Regions from separate parts of the Lysinibacillus sp. EB106-09-02-XG168 genome, predicted to be linked through region 3. Evidence: riboswitches for the same ligand, from Rfam matches in the RefSeq annotation. Region 3 holds a riboswitch; each other region holds the start of a gene.
What was found. A riboswitch is a leader RNA that binds a small molecule or an ion and turns the genes downstream of it on or off. The one in region 3 is predicted to bind S-adenosylmethionine.
Positions count from the first base shown of each region.

Region 1: linked by a shared signal. The riboswitch ahead of AC3WSO_RS03305 (MetQ/NlpA family ABC transporter substrate-binding protein) and the one ahead of metK (methionine adenosyltransferase) in region 3 are both predicted to bind S-adenosylmethionine.
Region 2: linked by a shared signal. The riboswitch ahead of AC3WSO_RS21760 (bifunctional homocysteine S-methyltransferase/methylenetetrahydrofolate reductase) and the one ahead of metK (methionine adenosyltransferase) in region 3 are both predicted to bind S-adenosylmethionine.

Region 1 is NZ_JBYTDN010000003.1:467,051-473,448, forward strand. Features, by position in the region: gene AC3WSO_RS03290 (alpha-hydroxy acid oxidase) at 1-340, opposite strand, end outside; gene AC3WSO_RS03295 (methionine ABC transporter permease) at 354-1,025, opposite strand; gene AC3WSO_RS03300 (methionine ABC transporter ATP-binding protein) at 1,018-2,043, opposite strand; gene AC3WSO_RS03305 (MetQ/NlpA family ABC transporter substrate-binding protein) at 2,148-2,978, opposite strand; SAM riboswitch class I at 3,356-3,459, opposite strand; gene AC3WSO_RS03310 (pyridoxal phosphate-dependent aminotransferase) at 3,700-4,869, opposite strand; gene AC3WSO_RS03315 (PhzF family phenazine biosynthesis protein) at 4,977-5,771, shown strand; gene AC3WSO_RS03320 (carbon-nitrogen family hydrolase) at 5,853-6,398, shown strand, end outside.
Region 2 is NZ_JBYTDN010000003.1:4,296,305-4,302,702, reverse strand. Features, by position in the region: gene AC3WSO_RS21775 (SEL1-like repeat protein) at 1-342, shown strand, start outside; gene AC3WSO_RS21770 (protoglobin domain-containing protein) at 957-2,246, shown strand; gene AC3WSO_RS21765 (protoporphyrinogen oxidase) at 2,493-3,881, shown strand; SAM riboswitch class I at 4,007-4,106, shown strand; gene AC3WSO_RS21760 (bifunctional homocysteine S-methyltransferase/methylenetetrahydrofolate reductase) at 4,196-6,043, shown strand; gene metH (methionine synthase) at 6,036-6,398, shown strand, end outside.
Region 3 is NZ_JBYTDN010000003.1:3,793,403-3,799,800, reverse strand. Features, by position in the region: gene pckA (phosphoenolpyruvate carboxykinase (ATP)) at 1-237, opposite strand, end outside; SAM riboswitch class I at 992-1,109, shown strand; gene metK (methionine adenosyltransferase) at 1,456-2,652, shown strand; gene AC3WSO_RS19195 (gamma carbonic anhydrase) at 2,917-3,438, opposite strand; gene AC3WSO_RS19190 (alpha/beta hydrolase) at 3,575-4,381, shown strand; gene AC3WSO_RS19185 (alanine/glycine:cation symporter family protein) at 4,508-6,019, shown strand.

The DNA.
Region 1 (6,398 bases), 3.3 Mb from region 3:
CCGCACGTGCCACGGCAAGCTCTCCCTCGTCATGTGCCATTTTGTTCATGCCAACAGGAGCAAATAAGAGCGGAGTTGGATGTACTTTTCCGAATAGCTCAATCGATGTATCAATACTTGAAACATCCTGTAAAAAGCGTGGAATAATAGAGTGCTTTTCAAAGGCTGCACGGTTATTTCGTAGTGTTTGCTCACCGCCAGCGCCTGAATGGATGTAACCAAATGGACCAGCTTCCATTTTTTCTACAGCTGCCTTTTCTAAATCGGCAAAGCAAATAGGGAAGGGGGCTTGTGCATTTATATTTTTTAACAGTAGATCGCTATGTGTTGTCTTTGTCATCGTAATCCTCCTACTAATCTTTTTTTAGTTTCGTAGCAAAGCGGTTACCTATTGATTGAATAATTTGAACAAGGATGATTAAGATAAACACTGTCGCATACATCACATCGACTTCATAGCGCAAATGGCCGTAACGGTATGCAAGATCACCTAAGCCACCGGCACCAACCATTCCTGCCATTGCTGTTGCTCCTATCAGACCGATTGTGGCAATTGTTAATCCTAAAATAATGGATGGGCGAGCCTCACGTAGTAAGACATTCCAAATGATGTGACGACGTTTAATACCCATTGCTGTATAAGCTTCCACAACACCTGGACCAACTTCCAAAAGCGCGGTTTCCATAAGTCGCGCAATATATGGCGCTGTATAAACAACAAGCGGCACAATAACACCTTTTACACCAATAGTTGTGCCAACGATTAGCTTCGTGAACGGTAAAATGAAAAATAGTAAAATAATGAACGGAACCGAGCGAACAATATTAATAAATAAATTAAAAAATTGATAGAGAAATTTATTTTCAAACGATTGCCCTGGGCGAGTTAAAACGATTAAAAGCCCTAAAGGGATCCCAATTAAAATAGAAAAGAATAATGAAATCCCAACCATTTGGAACGTTTCGATAATAGATTTTCCAATAACATCTGACCAATTTGCAAAGAAGCTTTGAATGTTATTCATTTAATTCGCCTCCTAATTCCTCAACGCCTACCCCGTTTTCTGTAAAATACTTAAGTGCTTTTTCTACGATATGCGACTCACCGTGTAGATGCACGACAATATTACCGACGATGCCGTTTTTTAATTCAATGATATTGGCTGTTAAAATATTTGGTTGTACATCATACACTTTGCTCACTTCTGCAAGTAATGGTTTCCCGGTACTTTCACCAAGGAATGTTAAACGAATAACACTTCCTGAGACATTTAATTGCTTGATAAGGGACGGTGATAAATTGCGTTGAGAAATGGTATTTAAAAACTTACGTGTTGTTACATGCTGAGGATTCGAAAATAGTTCTATAGCAGAGCCATATTCCACAACCGTCCCTGATTCAAGAACGGATACATCATCGCAAATTTTTTGAATAACATTCATTTCATGTGTAATAAGTAAAATAGTGATGCCAAGCTCACGGTTAATTTTTAAGAGAAGCTCAAGAATAGCGTCAGTTGTTTCAGGATCGAGAGCACTTGTTGCTTCATCACTGAGTAAAATCTCAGGCTCTTGGGCGAGGGCGCGTGCAATAGCGACACGTTGCTTTTGACCACCCGAAAGCTGGCTAGGATAACTATCTAATTTCTCTGTTAGGCCAACAATTTCTGCATATTTTGCAACGCGTTTTTTCACTTCAGAGTCGTTATAGCCTAGAAGCTTTAATGGTACCGAGATATTGTTGTAAACGGTCGCTGTTTTCAAGAGATTAAAATGCTGGAAGATCATGCCGATTTTTTGACGTGTTTCGCGAAGGTCGTTTAGAGAAAGTGAAGTAATATCTACATTGTCGATCAATACTTTTCCTGTTGTTGGTCGCTCTAATAAATTAACACAGCGAATAAGGGTACTTTTTCCTGCACCACTGTAGCCAATAACCCCATGAATTTCACCTTTTTTGACATGTAGGTTAATGCCATCTACTGCTTTGACGATACCTTTTTTAGTTTTAAATTCTTTTGTTATATTTTCTAATTGAATCATACTGTGATATCTCCTTTCTAAGTCCTTCTATAAAGCAAGAATCTGCTAGCATTCCTATAGGGGTCTCGCAGATTCTCAAATTATGAAAGGCCCTTCATCGTTACTTACCAGCTTGGAATGATAGAACCTTTGAATTCCTCTTCAATAAATTTGCGTACTTCATCAGATTGATAGGCTTCAACAAATTTTTTAATCGCTGGGTCATCCTCGTTTTCAGAACGTACCGCGATGTAGTTTACATATGGAGAGTTAGTAGATTCTAAAAGAATGGAGTCTTTTTTAGGATCAATACCAGCATCAAGAGCGAAGTTCGTATTAATAGCTGCCACATCTACTTCACTAAGCTGCTTCGGAATTTGTGCAGCCTCTAATTCAATGAATTTAAAATTCTTTTTGTTTTCTTCCACATCGCGAGTAGATGCTGTTAAGTCTGCACCTTCTTTTAATTTAATGATACCTGCCTCTTGAAGGACAAATAGAGTACGAGCCCCGTTCGTTGGGTCATTCGGTAATCCGAATGTAGCACCATCAGGAACTTCATCCAATGATTTATATTTCTTGGAGTATATGCCCATAGGAGTTAAAATTGTTTTTCCTACTGGTACTAAATTTGTTTTGTGATCTTTGTTAAATGCATCGAGGAAAGGCTTGTGTTGATAACTGTTTACATCAAGATCACCCTCGGCTAACGATGTATTTGGTAAAACATAATCAGAGAACGTTTTTAGTTCTACCTCTAAGCCATTTTCTTTGGCAACTTTTGCTGCAACCTCTGCAATTTGTTCGTGTGGACCAGAAGTTACACCTACTACAATTTTATTTTCATTAATAGCCTTACCTTGACTACCTTTATCTTCTTTAGTACCGCAGCCTACTAATGCCGCTACTAATGTGAGACTCGCTAAACCTAATAAAATTTTGTTTTTCTTTTTCATGAAACATACCTCCAAAGTTGTTTTATCGGCTTTTAAAAAATCAATTTTGCCTTGGCGTAATTGTTGTTGCTGTCGCTTCGCTTTCGCAGAGAAAACATTTGTTGCTGTCGCTTCGCTTTCGCAGAGAAAACATTTGTTGCTGTCGCTTCGCTTTCGCAGAGAAAACATTTGTTGCTGTCGCTTCGCTTTCGCACAGAAAACACTTGTTGCTGTCGCTTTCGCACAGATAAACAATGCGTCCGGATTTTGAATTGTGCCTTCACAATTCGTTCATTTCAAAATCCATGACATCCGCCGGAGGCTTTTATCTTCATGTAAATGAAGATAAAAAAAACTCTCTTAAAAAATTAAGAGAGGCTCATGAAAAAGTGTGTCCTCTCTTATCTTTCAAACGATATCGTTTGCAGGATTTAGCACCTTCCTTAAAAAAGGAGGTTGCCGAGCTTCATAGGGCCAGTCCCTCAGCTACTCTTGATAAGAGATTTATAATATTTTTTTGAAAATCCGATAGAACTAATATAAATTATAGGATATAGGTAAGTCAATCAAATTTTTTAAATTTTTTATTTTATTATACTATTTAGCTGGAAAAGAATCTGCTAGAAGAAGGGGTTGAGCAACCCAAAAAAAGATAGAGAAATAAAAAACTGTTCCTATAGCAAGATTGAGCTAACGGAACAGTTTTTCGATAGAGTCTACTTAGGTAGGGGGATTGAACTGTTCATGAGCTGAATAAGCTTAGTTTTTCAATTCTGCTAATCGCTTCACGTAAGCGGTCTTCGCTAACAAGTAAACCAACCCGTACATAGCCTTCGCCATATTGACCGAAGCCATTGCCAGCAGCTACAGCGATATCAGCTTTGTCGAGCAATAAATCGGCAAATTGTTCACTCGTAAAACCTAATGGAACAGGGAGCCATGCAAAGAAAGAGCCTCTCGGTGCCGTTACTTGCCAACCGATTCGCTGAGCTTCTTCAATCAGGACGTTTCGTCGACGCTCATAAGTCGCTCTTAGCTTATCCGCACAACTCTGGGAAGCAGTAAGTGCAACTGCCGCGGCTTGTTGCACGGCAGGAAATTGACTACAAAAGAGATGGTCTTGAATAAGGTTAATGGCTGCAACAATATCAGGGTTACCAACTGCAAAACCAATGCGCCAGCCTGCCATATTATACGTTTTGGATAATGTATACATTTCGATACCGACATCTTTTGCACCATCAGCTTGCAGGAAACTGATAGGTTTATTGCCGTCAAATCCAATCGCTCCGTAGGCAAAATCATGTGATACGATAATGTTGTGCTCTTTTGCAAAGCGTACTGTTTCCTCGAAAAATTCAAGTGTTGCAGTACCACCAGTTGGGTTATTCGGGTAATTCAAGTAAAGCATCTTCGCCTTTTCTTTTACTTCATCGGATAAAGCATTATAATCAGGCAGGAAATGATTTTCTGCAAAAAGTGGCATGACTTCAAAATCCACATCGCCTAATACGGCACCTGATAAGTAATCTGGATAGCCAGGATCGGGTAACAGCATTGTATCACCGGGGTTTAAAACCGCTAACGGTAGTTCAACAAGACCAATTTTCGTACCACCGAGAATAGCTACCTCTGTTTCAGGATCAATGTCAACATTGTATTCACGTTTGTAGAAGCTTGCTGCTGCTTGGCGCAATTCTGCTATGCCACGAAATGGAGAGTATTTATGATTTTGAGGATTTTCTGCTGCCTCCTGTAATGCTTTAATAATGTGAGGAGGAGTGGGTTGATCTGGATTACCTTGACCAAGATTGATAACATCACGCCCTTCAGAAAGAGCGGCATTTACTTTTTGCACAAGTGCTGCAAAAAATTGAGTTGGGAGTTGCTGTAGTTTTTTTGAGAATTCCATGCACGTCCACCTTTTTCAGAATATAATAATTATTAAAGATATGATGCACATCATATTACTTTTTTTAGTAATTGTCTAGAGCCTAATAATATATGAGGTGAGGAAAAATGAACAAAGTCTCGTATTTTATCATCAATGCTTTTACTACAGAGCTTTACAAGGGAAATCCCGCAGCGGTATGTTTACTTAATCCAGCAATACCTGAGTCGACAATGCAAAAAATTGCTCAGGAGATTCCCGTACCAACAACAGCTTTTGTCCAAAAGAAGGGGCATGATTTTTTTCTTAGATGGTTTACGCCGGCAAAGGAAATACCGATTTGTGGACATGGAACGATCGCTAGCGCTTTTTTACTTTGGAAACAAGGGATTGTACCTGTCGACTCTTCAATTACATTCCAAACTTTAAGTGGTCCTTTGCAAACAATTTGGTTGAATGAACTAGTTGAAATAACAATTCAAAAGTATCAATTAGAAGAGATTGAATGTCCTGTGGAGCTTGAAGAATGGCTTGGAATGAAACCAATATATGTAGGGAAAACAGAATTGGATTATATAGTGGAGCTAAGTCACGAAAAGTATATTGCAGATTTCAAAGCTGATTTTCATGTGATGAATCAGTTCCCTGTACGTGGCGTTTGTATTACAAGTCGTTCTAAGGGTGAGGGGATTGATATTGTTTCAAGATTCTTTTCTCCAGCACAAGGCATTGATGAAGACCATGTAAATGGTTCCACTCATGGTGCACTAGGACCTTACTGGTGTGCAAAATTATCAAAAGAAAGCATCGTGAGCAAACAACTTTCAAAACGTGGTGGATTATTGTACGTTACACCTAAAATAAAAGATGTTGCTATTGCGGGTTCTGCAGTTCAAGTATTAAGTGGTGAAATATCAATCTGAATATTGAGCTTAAACCATGGAAGTAAGGTTGATTTATTGTAGTATAAATATAGAATAGTACTTTCTAGAGGAGGAATAGCAATGAAGATTGGTTGTATCCAATTAAACGTAGGCTTTGGCAAAGTAGAAGAAAATTTTGCTCGTGCGGAGGACAAGATTCGTGAAGCGGCAAAACAAGGTGCAGAAATTATTGTGCTACCGGAAATGTGGAATACAGGCTATGCACTTGAAAAATTACCAGAGCTTGCAGATGTGGATGGAGAGCGTTCGAAAGCATTTTTATCAAATTTAGCAAAAGAGCTTGGTGTACATATTGTTGGTGGCTCTGTTTCAACGAAGAAGGGCGATAAATTTTACAACACGATGTATACGTTTGATAGCAACGGTGAGTTAGTTGGTGAATATAACAAGGCACATCTTTTCCGTTTGATGGACGAGCATTTATATTTAGAAGCTGGGGATGAAATGAATCGCTTTGCCCTTGGTGATATCGAGGCTGCAGGGGTGATTTGCTATGATATTCGCTTCCCAGAATGGTTACGTGCACACGCTTTAGAGGGCGCAAAAGTATTGTTCGTGCCGGCACAATGGCCGACGCCACGTATCGATCATTGGAACACATTGCTG
Region 2 (6,398 bases), 500 kb from region 3:
ATCTATCTAGAGGGTCGGTTAGGGCAACAGAAAGATGTGAACCATGGATTATATTGGTATGAAAGAGCAGCGAAGCAATATCATGTCGATGCCTTTTATGATTTGGGCTTTATTTGGAGCCAAGGGTTAACAGGTATACGGAATATTGAAAAAGGTATTCATTGGTTTAAACAAGCCGCCCTTCAAGGTGATTCGGAAGCAAAATTACAACTAGGGCACATATACAATAAAGGGGAAGGAATAGCTAGAAATATTAAAGAGGCTATAAAATGGTATGGACTTGCAGCAGATGCAGGAAGTGAGGAAGCGGTAATTTTACTGCAAGAATTGAAAGGGAAATAAGTATTTTTTATTAAAAAAAATAATAGGTTTTTAGATTCAATTATCACCCTTTTTGAGATAGATATTAAGTTTTAATTTTGTTGCGTCTTATGGGTATATATCATCATTTGTAATTGGCCGTGAAAATATCAATATAATAAAGTGGTAATACCCCGAACTAAAACAAAGGAAAAATAGGCATAAAAAAACAGAGATGATGTCAATTAGCTACCCAAAAGTATTGTGGTAGCTTTTTTTCTGTTTTAGATAATAAGTAAGATAACAGGTACTTTTTATTCAATTAATGTAAAAAAATGTATTTGTGAAAATTGACAGCTATTTATAAAATGTATAAGGTATATGAGGGATTTTGCAAGGCAGTTAGTAGCGATAGCTAATATAAAGTTACCAATTTTAGTTGATTGTAGCCCGTAACAAAAAATAGAGTCATAAGTAATACATATTAATATCCTGAGGGTGTTCTCACTAAAAGTTAGGGATGACAATTCCACAGGAAGGCGCCTAGCTCGAATGGAAACCAACTCTACGTTATGGTGATGTTTTTTATTTTTTAGTGAATGGAATAAAATTTTTCTCAGCTTTTAAAAGTACACGGCATGAAAGAGGGTAAATGTGTGATTTTTCAAAAACAGAGAAAGACAATGGCGTTAGATTTAGAGCAATACATTGTAGAAATGGATATAGCGAATCGCCATTCAATAAAAAAGCAAATTGATTTGCTTAAATTGACGAAGCGGGATTTACAATATTTAAAAGCCTTTCAACCTTTTGTAGAAGGCAATATTGATAACATTGTTAATCGATTTTATGAAATGATTGTAACTGAACGTACTCTAGTAGATATTATTAACAAACATAGCTCTGTAGAGAAGCTGAAAATTACTTTAAGACGTCATATTATTGAAATGTTTAATGGTACGATTAATGATGATTTTTATCAAAGAAGAGTAAAAATTGCTAAAGTACATGTACATATAGGGCTTAAAACACAATGGTATATTTGTGCTTTTCAAGATTTAACGGCATCATTTATAGACTTAGTTGAAGAACATGTTCATCATCCAATGGATCAACTTAATACAATTAGGGCTATCTCAAAGATATCTAATTTTGAGCAACAGTTAGTTTTAGAGGCTTTTGAGCATACCATTGAACAACATCATGAAAAAATAGAACGTAGAAAAGAAGTAATAGAGAAAAAGATCGTAGCGTCTTCGGAAGGTCTTGCCACAATATCATTGGAAACAAACAATTCGTTTTATCGCTTAAGTGAACAATCGGATGAAATTAAACAACTGGCAAAAAATTCACTTCAAGTGTCGACAATGGCTGAGAGTCAGGCATTAGAAGGTCGTGAACGATTAAAGAATCAATCGCAAAATATGAGTAATATTATTAACTCGCTTGATGGTATAGCGGAAAATATTACACAGTTGGCAGATATGTCAAGGGAAATGGAATTGATTATGAATGTTGTGACAAATATTGCTAATCAAACGAACTTGTTAGCTTTAAATGCGGCAATAGAAGCGGCTCGCGCTGGAGAAGCGGGTAAAGGCTTTAGTGTTGTTGCAGATGAAGTGAGAAAACTATCGATTCAAACAAAGGAATCTGTCACATCGGTTGCGACTTTACTACATAAAACGAATGAGCGGACTGATAAACTTGTTTACTCGCTTAGTAATATTCAAGAAGAGGTAACTTCTGGTGAGGAAAACATGGTTCGAACGGAAGGTCAATTTACTAACATATTGGACGCTATGACCGAAGCCAAAGAACAAAATGGACAGATGGAACAAGAAGTACAAGCAATAGTAGAAGTACTAAGTCAATTAGGTATTGCTTTTAATGAAGTGAAAAATTCCGCTGAAGAACTAGCTAGCTTTGCACAAAATTTAAATTAATGGAGTGAAAAGCTATAAATATCACTATATCAACTGTTAATATATACGATCGATCCACTAGGTAGATAAAAGATGCCGGTGAAAATATGCTGTTAAATTCAATATATACTAATTGAACATAGAGAAAATGGAGCTATCCTATGCGCTGGATAGCTCCATTTTTGCTAAATTTGTAAAGGGTTTAACGTAATTTTCGATGAAAAAAGTTTATACTGAAATAAAGAACTAAAAATAGGGGCGGTTAATATGAAAACAGTTGTTGTATTAGGTGGCGGAATTACGGGTTTGTGTACGATGCATTATTTACAACGCCAAGTTCAGGAGAAAAACTTAAATGTAAAGCTTGTACTCGTTGAAAAAAATACATACCTTGGTGGTAAGCTTCACTCTGCACATGAACAAGGCTTTATCATGGAAACAGGAGCAGATTCTATAGTAGCGCGTCATAAAGGTGTTAGGGAGTTAGTAGAAGAACTTAATTTTGAACAAAATCTTGTGTATAACGAAACGGGTGTTTCGTATATTTACACAAATAATGAGCTACATGCTATCCCAGCAGATTCAACGTTTGGTATTCCTATGAGCGTACAATCTCTTGAGGAAAGCACGCTTGTATCAGAGCAAGGTAAAAAAGAAGCATTAAAGGATTTAACCATGCCAAATGGAGCGTTTACAAAGGAAAGTTCGATTGGGGAATTTTTAACGTACTATTTAGGTGAGGAGATTGTTCAAAACCAAATAGCGCCCGTACTTGCAGGTGTATACTCGGGAGATTTATATCAACTTTCAATTGCTTCCACTTTACCGTATTTAATCGATTACAAAAACGATTACGGTAGTATTATTAAAGGCTTTGATGCAAACAGGGAACAATTTTTGAAAGCAGCCAATAAAAAATTTATTTCATTTAAAAATGGTTTATCATCACTAATTGATCGACTTGAAGAAACATTAACGGATGTAGAAATTATAAAAGGGATTGCCACTACAAGTGTTAAAAAGCAGGAGAATCAGTACTCCATTACATTAGCAAACGGTAAAATAATTGAAGCAAATCATGTTGTCATGGCACTGCCAAATGAAGCGGTACAAAGTTTATTGCAGGATGAATCTTTGAATGGCTATTTTGAACAATTTAATACTGCATCCGCCATTACGATTTACTTAGGGTTTGATGTACCAGATAATAGATTACCTGCGGATGGAACAGGCTATATTGTGTCACATAATTCGGATGTTATTTGTAATGCAGCAACGTGGACAAGTCGCAAGTGGAAACACACGTCAGCAGAAGGAAAATTACTTGTACGACTTTTTTATAAGAGCATTAACCCTGAGTATGAGAGATTGCGTTTGATGTCAGATGAAGAGTTAGCAGCGGTTGCTCTAGAGGATGTAAGAAAAAGCTTGGGGATTGAGGAAACGCCAACAATTGTGGACGTGACAAAATGGATCGACCAAATGCCAAAGTATGATTTGGCACATCGTGAAGCGTTGCAAGGTCTCGTACAAGAGCTTGAGAAAAACTATCCGAATTTATCAATAGCGGGGTGCTCTTATTTCGGAGTAGGCATAGGTGCGTGTATTCAAAATGGTAAAAAAATTGGTGAGGAGCTTGCTGAAAAACTATCGTAATTGTTTGATTTAAATCAAAATCTGGTATTTTTCGTGAAGTTTTACCTCTGTTCTGTGAAATAGTCTTGACTCAATCGTTCGTAAACGATATGATTCTTTTAATTATTTAAAAAATTCATACAACATTCTTATCAAGAGAAGCTGAGGGACTGGCCCTATGAAGCTTCAGCAACCAACTTATTGTCAGGTGCTAAATCCAGAGGACCGTAGTGTCGAAGATGAGAAGGAAAAACAATGACGAAACGTTAAAGCCTTCTTTTTTTGTAAAAGAAGGCTTTTTTATTTTCATAAATAAAGGAAGAGAGGCTAGTTTTATGGGATTGCTTGAAAGGTTGAAAACGCATGTTCTTACAGCAGATGGTGCAATTGGTACAGTTTTATATGGCTATGGCTTGGAGTATTGCCATGAGGAAATGAATATACAAAGACCTGAATTAATTGAAAAGATTCATAGAGAGTATATAGCAGCAGGTGCCGATATTATTCAAACGAACACTTACGGAGCTAATGCCATAAAATTAGCCCGCTATGGATTAGAATCTCGTGTGCAGCAGTTTAATGAAGCTGCTATAACGATTGCAAAACGAGCAGCGGCAGAAGGTGGACAATTTGTCTTAGGTACTATTGGGGGAATCCGTGGTATTCGAAAAAGCGATGCAACGTTAGAGGAAATTTTAGCAACAGTTGATGAGCAGGCAACCGTTTTACTTGCAGGAAATCCAGATGGCCTTTTACTTGAGACATATTATGATTTTGAAGAATTAACAGAGACTTTAGCAATGCTACGAGCTAAAACGAAATTACCGATTATTGCTCAAGTTTCAATGCACGAACCAGGAATTTTACAAAATGGAATGAGCTTAAATAACGCTTTACATGAACTTGAAGCTCTAGGTGCTGATCTCGTAGGTGTTAACTGTCGCTTAGGTCCTCACCATACAATACAAGCATTTGAAGGTGTAGAGCTTCCTAAGAAAGCATTTATGTCAGCGTATCCGAACGCTTCTCTTCTTGATGTAGAGGATGGCCGTGTCGTTTATGAGTCGGAGGCAGATTATTTTGGTCGAGCAGCTGTAGAGCTTCGTGATCAGGGGGTACGTTTAATTGGTGGTTGCTGTGGTACGACACCAAAGCATATTGCTGCAGCGAAAAAGTACTTAGAGGAGTTATCCCCAGTCGAAGAAAAGTATGCAAAGCCAGAAAAAGTAGAGATTGTCCGTGAGGCTGAGCCAGCAAATTATGAACCATTACATGTAAAAGTAAAACGTGAACGCTCAGTTATAGTGGAATTAGATACACCAAGACATTTAGAAATCGAAGGCTTTATTGCAGGAGCAAGAAAAATATATGAGGCAGGCGCAGATGTAGTCATGATGGCAGATAATTCACTTGCTTCTCCAAGGATTAGTAATGTCGCAATGGGTGCCTTACTGAAAGAAACACACGGGGTAAGACCGTTAACTCATATAACATGCCGAGATCGTAATTTAATTGGACTTCAATCACATTTAATGGGATTAAACGCACTAGGCATTCACGATATTTTAGCAGTGACTGGAGATCCGACGAAGGTGGGCGATTTCCCAGGGGCCACAAGCGTTTATGACGTATCTTCAATGGAGCTAATCCAATTAATAAAACAGTTAAACGAAGGTGTATCGTTCTCTGGGAAACCACTTCGTAAAAAGGCGAATTTCTCTGTAGCGGCTGCCTTTAATCCTAATGTACGTGTACTAGATCGCGCGGTATCTCGATTAGAGAAGAAAATTGAATATGGGGCAGATTATTTTATTTCGCAGCCTGTCTATACAAAGGAAAAAATCGTGGAAATTTACGAGGCGACAAAGCATTTAGAAACACCGATTTATATAGGCATTATGCCAGTAACGAGCTATAAAAGTGCGGAGTTTTTACATCATGAAGTGCCAGGTATCAAACTATCCGATGATGTATTAGCCCGTATGAAGGCATGTGGCGATGATAAAGAACGCGCAACACTAGAAGGAATTGCAATTGCGAAGGAATTAGTAGAAGTAGCAGCGGAATATTTCAATGGTATTTACCTCATCACACCATTTTTACGCTATGACATGACACTAGAATTGATGAAATTTATTGAGCAATTGGATGAACAGAAAAAAGGGGTAAGTATAAATGGCTAAGCACTTGATTGAAGAACAACTAGAGAAACGAATTTTAATTCTTGATGGCGCAATGGGTACAATGCTACAAAATGAAAATTTATCAGCAGAGGATTTTGGCGGCGAGGAATATGATGGCTGTAATGAAAATCTCGTGCTAACTAGACCAGATGTGCTTGAAAAAGTTCATAGAAAATATTTAGAAGCTGGAGCAGATATTATTTGTACAAATACATTTGGAAGTACACCACTTGTATTAAATGAATATGATCTTGGTGCAAAGGCAGAAGAAATCAATACACGTGCTGTGGAAATTGCACGCAAAGTAGTAGATGAGTTTTCTACATCCGATTGGCCACGTTTTGTAGCGGGGGCT
Region 3 (6,398 bases):
GTTAACTTTTCCCCAGTCAATTTTATCTTTTGTGCTCTCTTCTTCTACCGTATATTTATCTTTAGGTGAACGACCAGTGTATTTGCCAGTTTCTGCACGAACTGCGCCATCTACTGTTAACATAGCTTCACCACGAGAAGTAGCTTTTTCAGCTAATTGTGGTACTGAAAGTTGAACATTAATGTTACCGCCGCTTAATAATTCCTTCAGTTCGTTTGCAATTTCTACTGAATTCATCGATTAAATACCATCCTTTTTTATAGTATTCCCTTGAGTCTGAGGGAGTTTTTCTTAATTTCAAAAATAGTATAACACAATTGCTTAAATAATCTATACTAATTCAGAAATTATTTTTCAGATTTTATTACTTTTCAAGAAAACGACAAAAAGTAAATTGATTCGTTTAGATAATGCTTTTTACCCTATTTATTATAAATGATTAGTCAATCACTTTCGACACAGCAAAATTGTGTTCTAGAAGCTTTTGGTTTACATGAGTTCGCACAGGATGTGAAGTTTTTAGCTTGTTTTTTATTAGTTGGAGCTTGTCTTCGATTGAAAAGGGGCTACAATCATTTTCATCCACCACATGTTCCGTAGCTGACGCTTTGCTTTCACTACAAAATGTGCTGTAAAGGGTTACACATATGTTAACACATGATGTGAGGTGGAGAGTAGGGATTATTTTGTTTGAAATTACAGGATAATACAAATTGCTTTCATAATAATGGTATAATTACCACTGGCGCTACGCTTTCACGCAGATAAACAATGCGTCCGGAATCGGTTTTGTGCTTTGGAGTTGTTCTTTGTGCGAAAGCGCAGCGACAGCAAAGCCGACATGATATCGGTCATTTCGATAATGCTATAGGACGTGGCGTTCTTACACTGGGTTTCTCTATTTTAGCGGGTGTTTGGGCACTCGCTGAAAGAAAGTATAAATATTTGACAACGTTCGACCTTTTACGTATTATGAGATATTGAACGGATACTCTTATCCCGAGCTGGTGGAGGGTCAGGCCCTATGAAACCCGGCAACCTGCATGAACCATTTCACGACATGCGCTGGTGCCAACCTGATGCAAGGGAAACCCCTTGAACGATAAGAGTGAAAGGTTACGAAGTCATTATTCCTTTCCTCATGTTAAGTAAGCGTGAGAAAAGGATTTTTTTATTGTTAAAAACGAATGTAAAGGTAAGTATTTAGTCCTTTCCTTATTATAATGACGGATCTTTCGAAAACCTCGTGTTAAAAGCAGTAGTGGTTTTATGTGCGAAAGCGTAGTGCCAACGTAGCGACAGCAACAGTTGTTTTTATGTGCGAAAGCGTAGTGCCAACGTAGCGACAGCAACAACTGCTTTAGAGTTCAATCTATAGGAGCGGGCTTGACATGGGTAATGAGTACCGTATTAATTCGCAAATATTATTTGTAAAAGTAATAGGAGGAAAACCAAATGACAAAACGTCGACTGTTTACATCAGAGAGTGTAACAGAAGGACATCCAGACAAAATTTGTGATCAAATCTCGGATGCCATTTTAGATGCTATTTTAGCAGAAGATCCAAACGCACGTGTAGCGTGTGAAACAACAGTAACAACTGGTTTAGTATTAGTAGCAGGAGAAATTACTACTTCTACTTATGTAGACATTAAAGGTATCGTTCGTGATACTGTAGCAGAAATCGGTTATACACGTGGGAAATATGGCTTTGATGCTGAAAATCTAGCAGTACTTGTTGCTATTGGTGAACAATCACCTGATATTGCTCAAGGTGTTGACCAAGCATTAGAGGCACGTGAAGGCTCTATGACAGACGCTGACATTGAAGCAATTGGCGCAGGTGACCAAGGTTTAATGTTCGGATATGCATGTAACGAAACACCAGAGCTTATGCCTTTACCAATTAGTTTAGCGCATAAATTGGCTCGTCGTTTAACGGAAGTACGTAAATCTGGTGAACTAGGTTATTTACGTCCAGACGGAAAAACACAAGTAACAATTGAATATGATGAAAACAATGTACCAGTGCGTGTTGATACGATTGTCATTTCTACACAGCATGACGAAGAAGCTACTCTTGAGCAAATTCAAGCAGACTTAAAAGAATTTGTTATTGCTCCAGTTGTTCCGAGTGAATTATTAGATACTGAGACTAAATATTTCATCAACCCAACTGGCCGATTCGTAATTGGTGGTCCAAAAGGAGATGCTGGTCTAACTGGACGTAAAATCATCGTTGATACATACGGTGGCTATGCCCGTCATGGTGGTGGTGCTTTCTCTGGTAAGGATGCAACTAAGGTAGACCGTTCAGCGGCATATGCAGCCCGATATGTGGCAAAAAATATCGTAGCAGCTGGTTTAGCAGATCGAGCTGAAGTACAACTAGCTTATGCAATTGGTGTTGCTCAACCTGTATCTATTGCTGTTGATACATTCGGGACAGGAAAAGTTACGGAAAGTGAAATTGTAAAATGGGTACGCGAGCTATTTGACCTACGCCCAGCAGGGATTATTAAAATGCTTAACCTTCGTCGCCCAATTTATAAGCAAACTGCAGCGTATGGTCACTTCGGTCGTACGGACTTAAATGTACCTTGGGAACAAACAGACAAAGCAGACGCATTACAAGAAAAAGCAGGTTTATAAACTATTCAGCTAAAGTAATAAAGTAGCTGAACAAATATTTTAAGATACTATTACAGAAAGGGGCTCTACATGCTATTGCCCCTTTCGCTGTTTTTAACTTTTTTCAGCGAGTGTCTAAACACCCGAAAGAAGTTAAAGACTCCTTTCTGATTCCGGACGCAATTATGCCGAGGCGTAATTGATCAAAAAATAAGCTCCATATATAATCGTGTTTAGCTCGGTTGTCCAAGCAAACGTGGAGCTGCTTTGATTTAGTTGAGATAACTATTTATTTTTTGGTTGAAGAGATTTATAGTATTGGCCTTTTTCTACATATTCATGTATGATGCGTTCCATATCTTCTTTATCTTCATCATTTAATTCTCTTACAACTTTTGCGGGCCGCCCTAATGCTAAGCTATTTGGAGGAATGACTTTGCCTGGAGGAACAAGGCTACCCGCCCCAATAAATGCACCCTCTCCAATCTCCGCTCCGTCTAATATTATAGAGCCCATACCTATTAAGGCTTTTTTACGAATCGTACAGCTATGTAAAGTTACTTGATGTCCGACTGTTACCTCATCTTCGATAATTAGTGGATATTTAGGGCTTTGATGTAAGCAACAGAGGTCTTGAATACTAACTCTTTTTCCGATAATTGTCGGTGATACATCCCCTCGAATAACTGTGTTAAACCAAATAGTTGTTTCAGCACCTATAGTAACGTCACCAGTTACGGTTGCATAATCGGCAATAAATACAGATGGGTCAATATTGGGTGTTTTCCCTTTAAATGGATAGATCATGAGAATCGCCTCTTTTCTTTCTATGATGTAATATTATCGTATCAAATACGCAACTTGATGGAAATATTAAATTAAAATGAGCTAGATATTCCGTTATAATCATTGTGTAATTATTTTTTTAGGAGGACTATGTGAAATGTGGAAATGGGAAGCTGATGGACAAGCAAAGGCTGTGGTTGCAATTCTTCATGGTGCATATGAAAATCACCGCTGGTATGCATGGCTTATAGAAAAACTAAGATTGGAAGGCTTCCACATAGTCATGGGGGATTTACCTAATCATGGAGTGAATAAAGGGTTTTCAAGTGTTCACGATGAAGATTTTAAAGAATACAACAAATATACAAGGCATTTAATCGAGAATGCTTTTTCGTATAATCTACCCGTCTTTTTAATAGGGCATGGGCTTGGTGCGACACTATTACTACATACCATGCAAAAGCGAAAATATGAATGCGCAGGTATTATTTTAACCTCACCTTGGCTTCATTTAAAGCTATTGCCAGGTAAACTATCAAATGCTTTAACTAGTTTAAGTGCCCTGACTGCAAATGTGAAGCTGACTCATGAAATTACTATAGAATCATTAACGCGCAGTGTAGAAGGTAGAGAAGAGATGAAGGATGAAGTTCCTTTTTCGTCAGTTGTTTCAGTGAAATGGTATCGAGAACTACAGCAAATGATGCGCAATTTAGTGTTATTGCCTAAGGCGGAATTCCCTAATCGTCCTATGTTAGTGATGACAGCTGAAAAAGATAATATTACTGAAACTAAACAAACTCGTAATTGGCTTCATCAGCAGGACTTTACAGAGTTTCAATTTAAAGAATGGGTAAACAGTTATCATAATCTATTTCATGAAGTAGAGCGTGACGAGATTTTTGTTTATATACGTGATTTTATTAATAATGCTCTTCGAAACATTGGCTATATAATTAAGTAGTGAATGACCTCTCCGATTAACTAGAAAATTACTAACCTTTTGTTACTTGAATATAATGTTGTAATTTTCTGAAAAATGTAATACTATAATGACTTAAAGTGATATTTTTCAAATTGGAGGGGCAAAATGGAAGCAATCGTTGGGAAAATGAATGAGATTTTATGGGGACCGTGGTTTATTTATGGCATTTTGTTAATTGGGCTCTTCTTTTCAATCATTACAAGGTTCCTACAAGTAAGACACATTAAAGATATGTTTGTTTTAATGTTTAAAGGCGAAAAATCAGAAAAGGGGATTTCATCTTTCCAAGCAATGTCTATTGCATTATCTGGTCGAGTAGGTACAGGTAATATTGCCGGTACAGCTACAGCAATCGGGATGGGGGGACCTGGTGCTGTTTTTTGGATGTGGGCAATCGCCTTTATCGGTGCGGCAACTGCTTATGTGGAGTCGACATTAGCTCAAATTTATAAAGAAGAGAAAGATACAGAATATCGTGGTGGACCAGCTTTTTACATAGAAAAGGGAATGGGGCAAAAATGGTTTGCTGTCATTTTCGCTGTTGCTGCATTAGCTGCCATGTTAGTGTTGATGCCGGGTGTTCAATCAAATGCAATTGCGACAGCTGTTGAAAACGCTTTCTCTGTTGACACTTGGATTACAGGACTTATTATTGTTGTATTATTAGGTACTATTATTATCGGTGGGATAAAATGGATTGCCAATGCTGCACAGGTCATTGTACCGTTTATGGCATTAGCATATATTCTTATGGCCATTGTCATTATCGCAATGAATATTAAAGAAGTACCAGCTGTATTTTCATTAATTTTTTCAAGTGCATTTGGTGCGCAAGAAATCTTTGGTGGTATTGTTGGCTCCGCTATTGCATGGGGGGTTAAACGTGGTATTTATTCAAATGAGGCAGGGCAAGGGACAGGTGCGCATCCGGCTGCTGCAGCAGAAGTATCACACCCTGCTAAACAAGGTATCGTGCAAGCAGCTTCTGTATATATTGATACATTATTAATCTGTTCAGCTACTGCGTTTATGATTTTATTTACTGGCATGTACAATGTACAGGATGAAAAAGATGCAGAAGGCACTGATTCATATGTTTATGTTGGTGATTTCAATAAAGGTGGATTAACTGGAGATGAGCAAGTAACATTTGCGAAAAGTATTAAAGAAGGTGCAGCATATACACAATATGCAGTTGACTCTTCATTACCAGGCTTTGGTGGACCATTCGTAGCAATCGCATTATTCTTCTTTGCTTTCACGACGATTATGGCATACTATTACATTGCTGAAACAAATGTGGCTTATTTATTCTCAGGAACTACAGAGAAGGTCGTCATTTGGCTAGCTAAATTTGCAATTTTAATTGCTGCGTTTTACGGTACTATACGTACATCCGACCTTGCTTGGGCTATGGGGGATGTTGGATTAGGGCTAATGGTTTGGATTAACGTTATAGCGATTTTAATTATTATGAAGCCTGCTATAGTCGCATTAAAGGATTATGAGAGACAGAAAAAAGAAGGAAAAGATCCTGTTTTTGATCCTCGTAAACTAGGAATTAAAGGTGCAGATTTCTGGATTGATTATAATGAAAAAAAACGTAAAAATAAATAGATAATAGAGAAAGCTATCTAATAGAATGAAAGATTCTATTAGATAGCTTTTTTGTTTCTATTAAAAAAGGCTCAGCATCATAACGTGTGGTTGATTTCCGTTCCGGCTGGGCGCTTTGTAGCTGTTGCTTCGCTTTCGCACAGAGCTTCCTGGGGGCGTCCGATGAGCCGCTTGAGGCAACAGATGTTTTTTGCGCGAAAGCGTAGTGCTAACAAAGCGACAGCAACAGCAGGATGTTGGTCACGAAGGAGTTATCACAGGAGGTGATGGTTTTAGCCTTCGTTCCTCTATATCGCTGATCCCCAAGGAGTCGCCCAGCCGTAACGAAGATCAACTTATATACAGAGCATATGTTTTAATAAATGTCATCCACAATTTT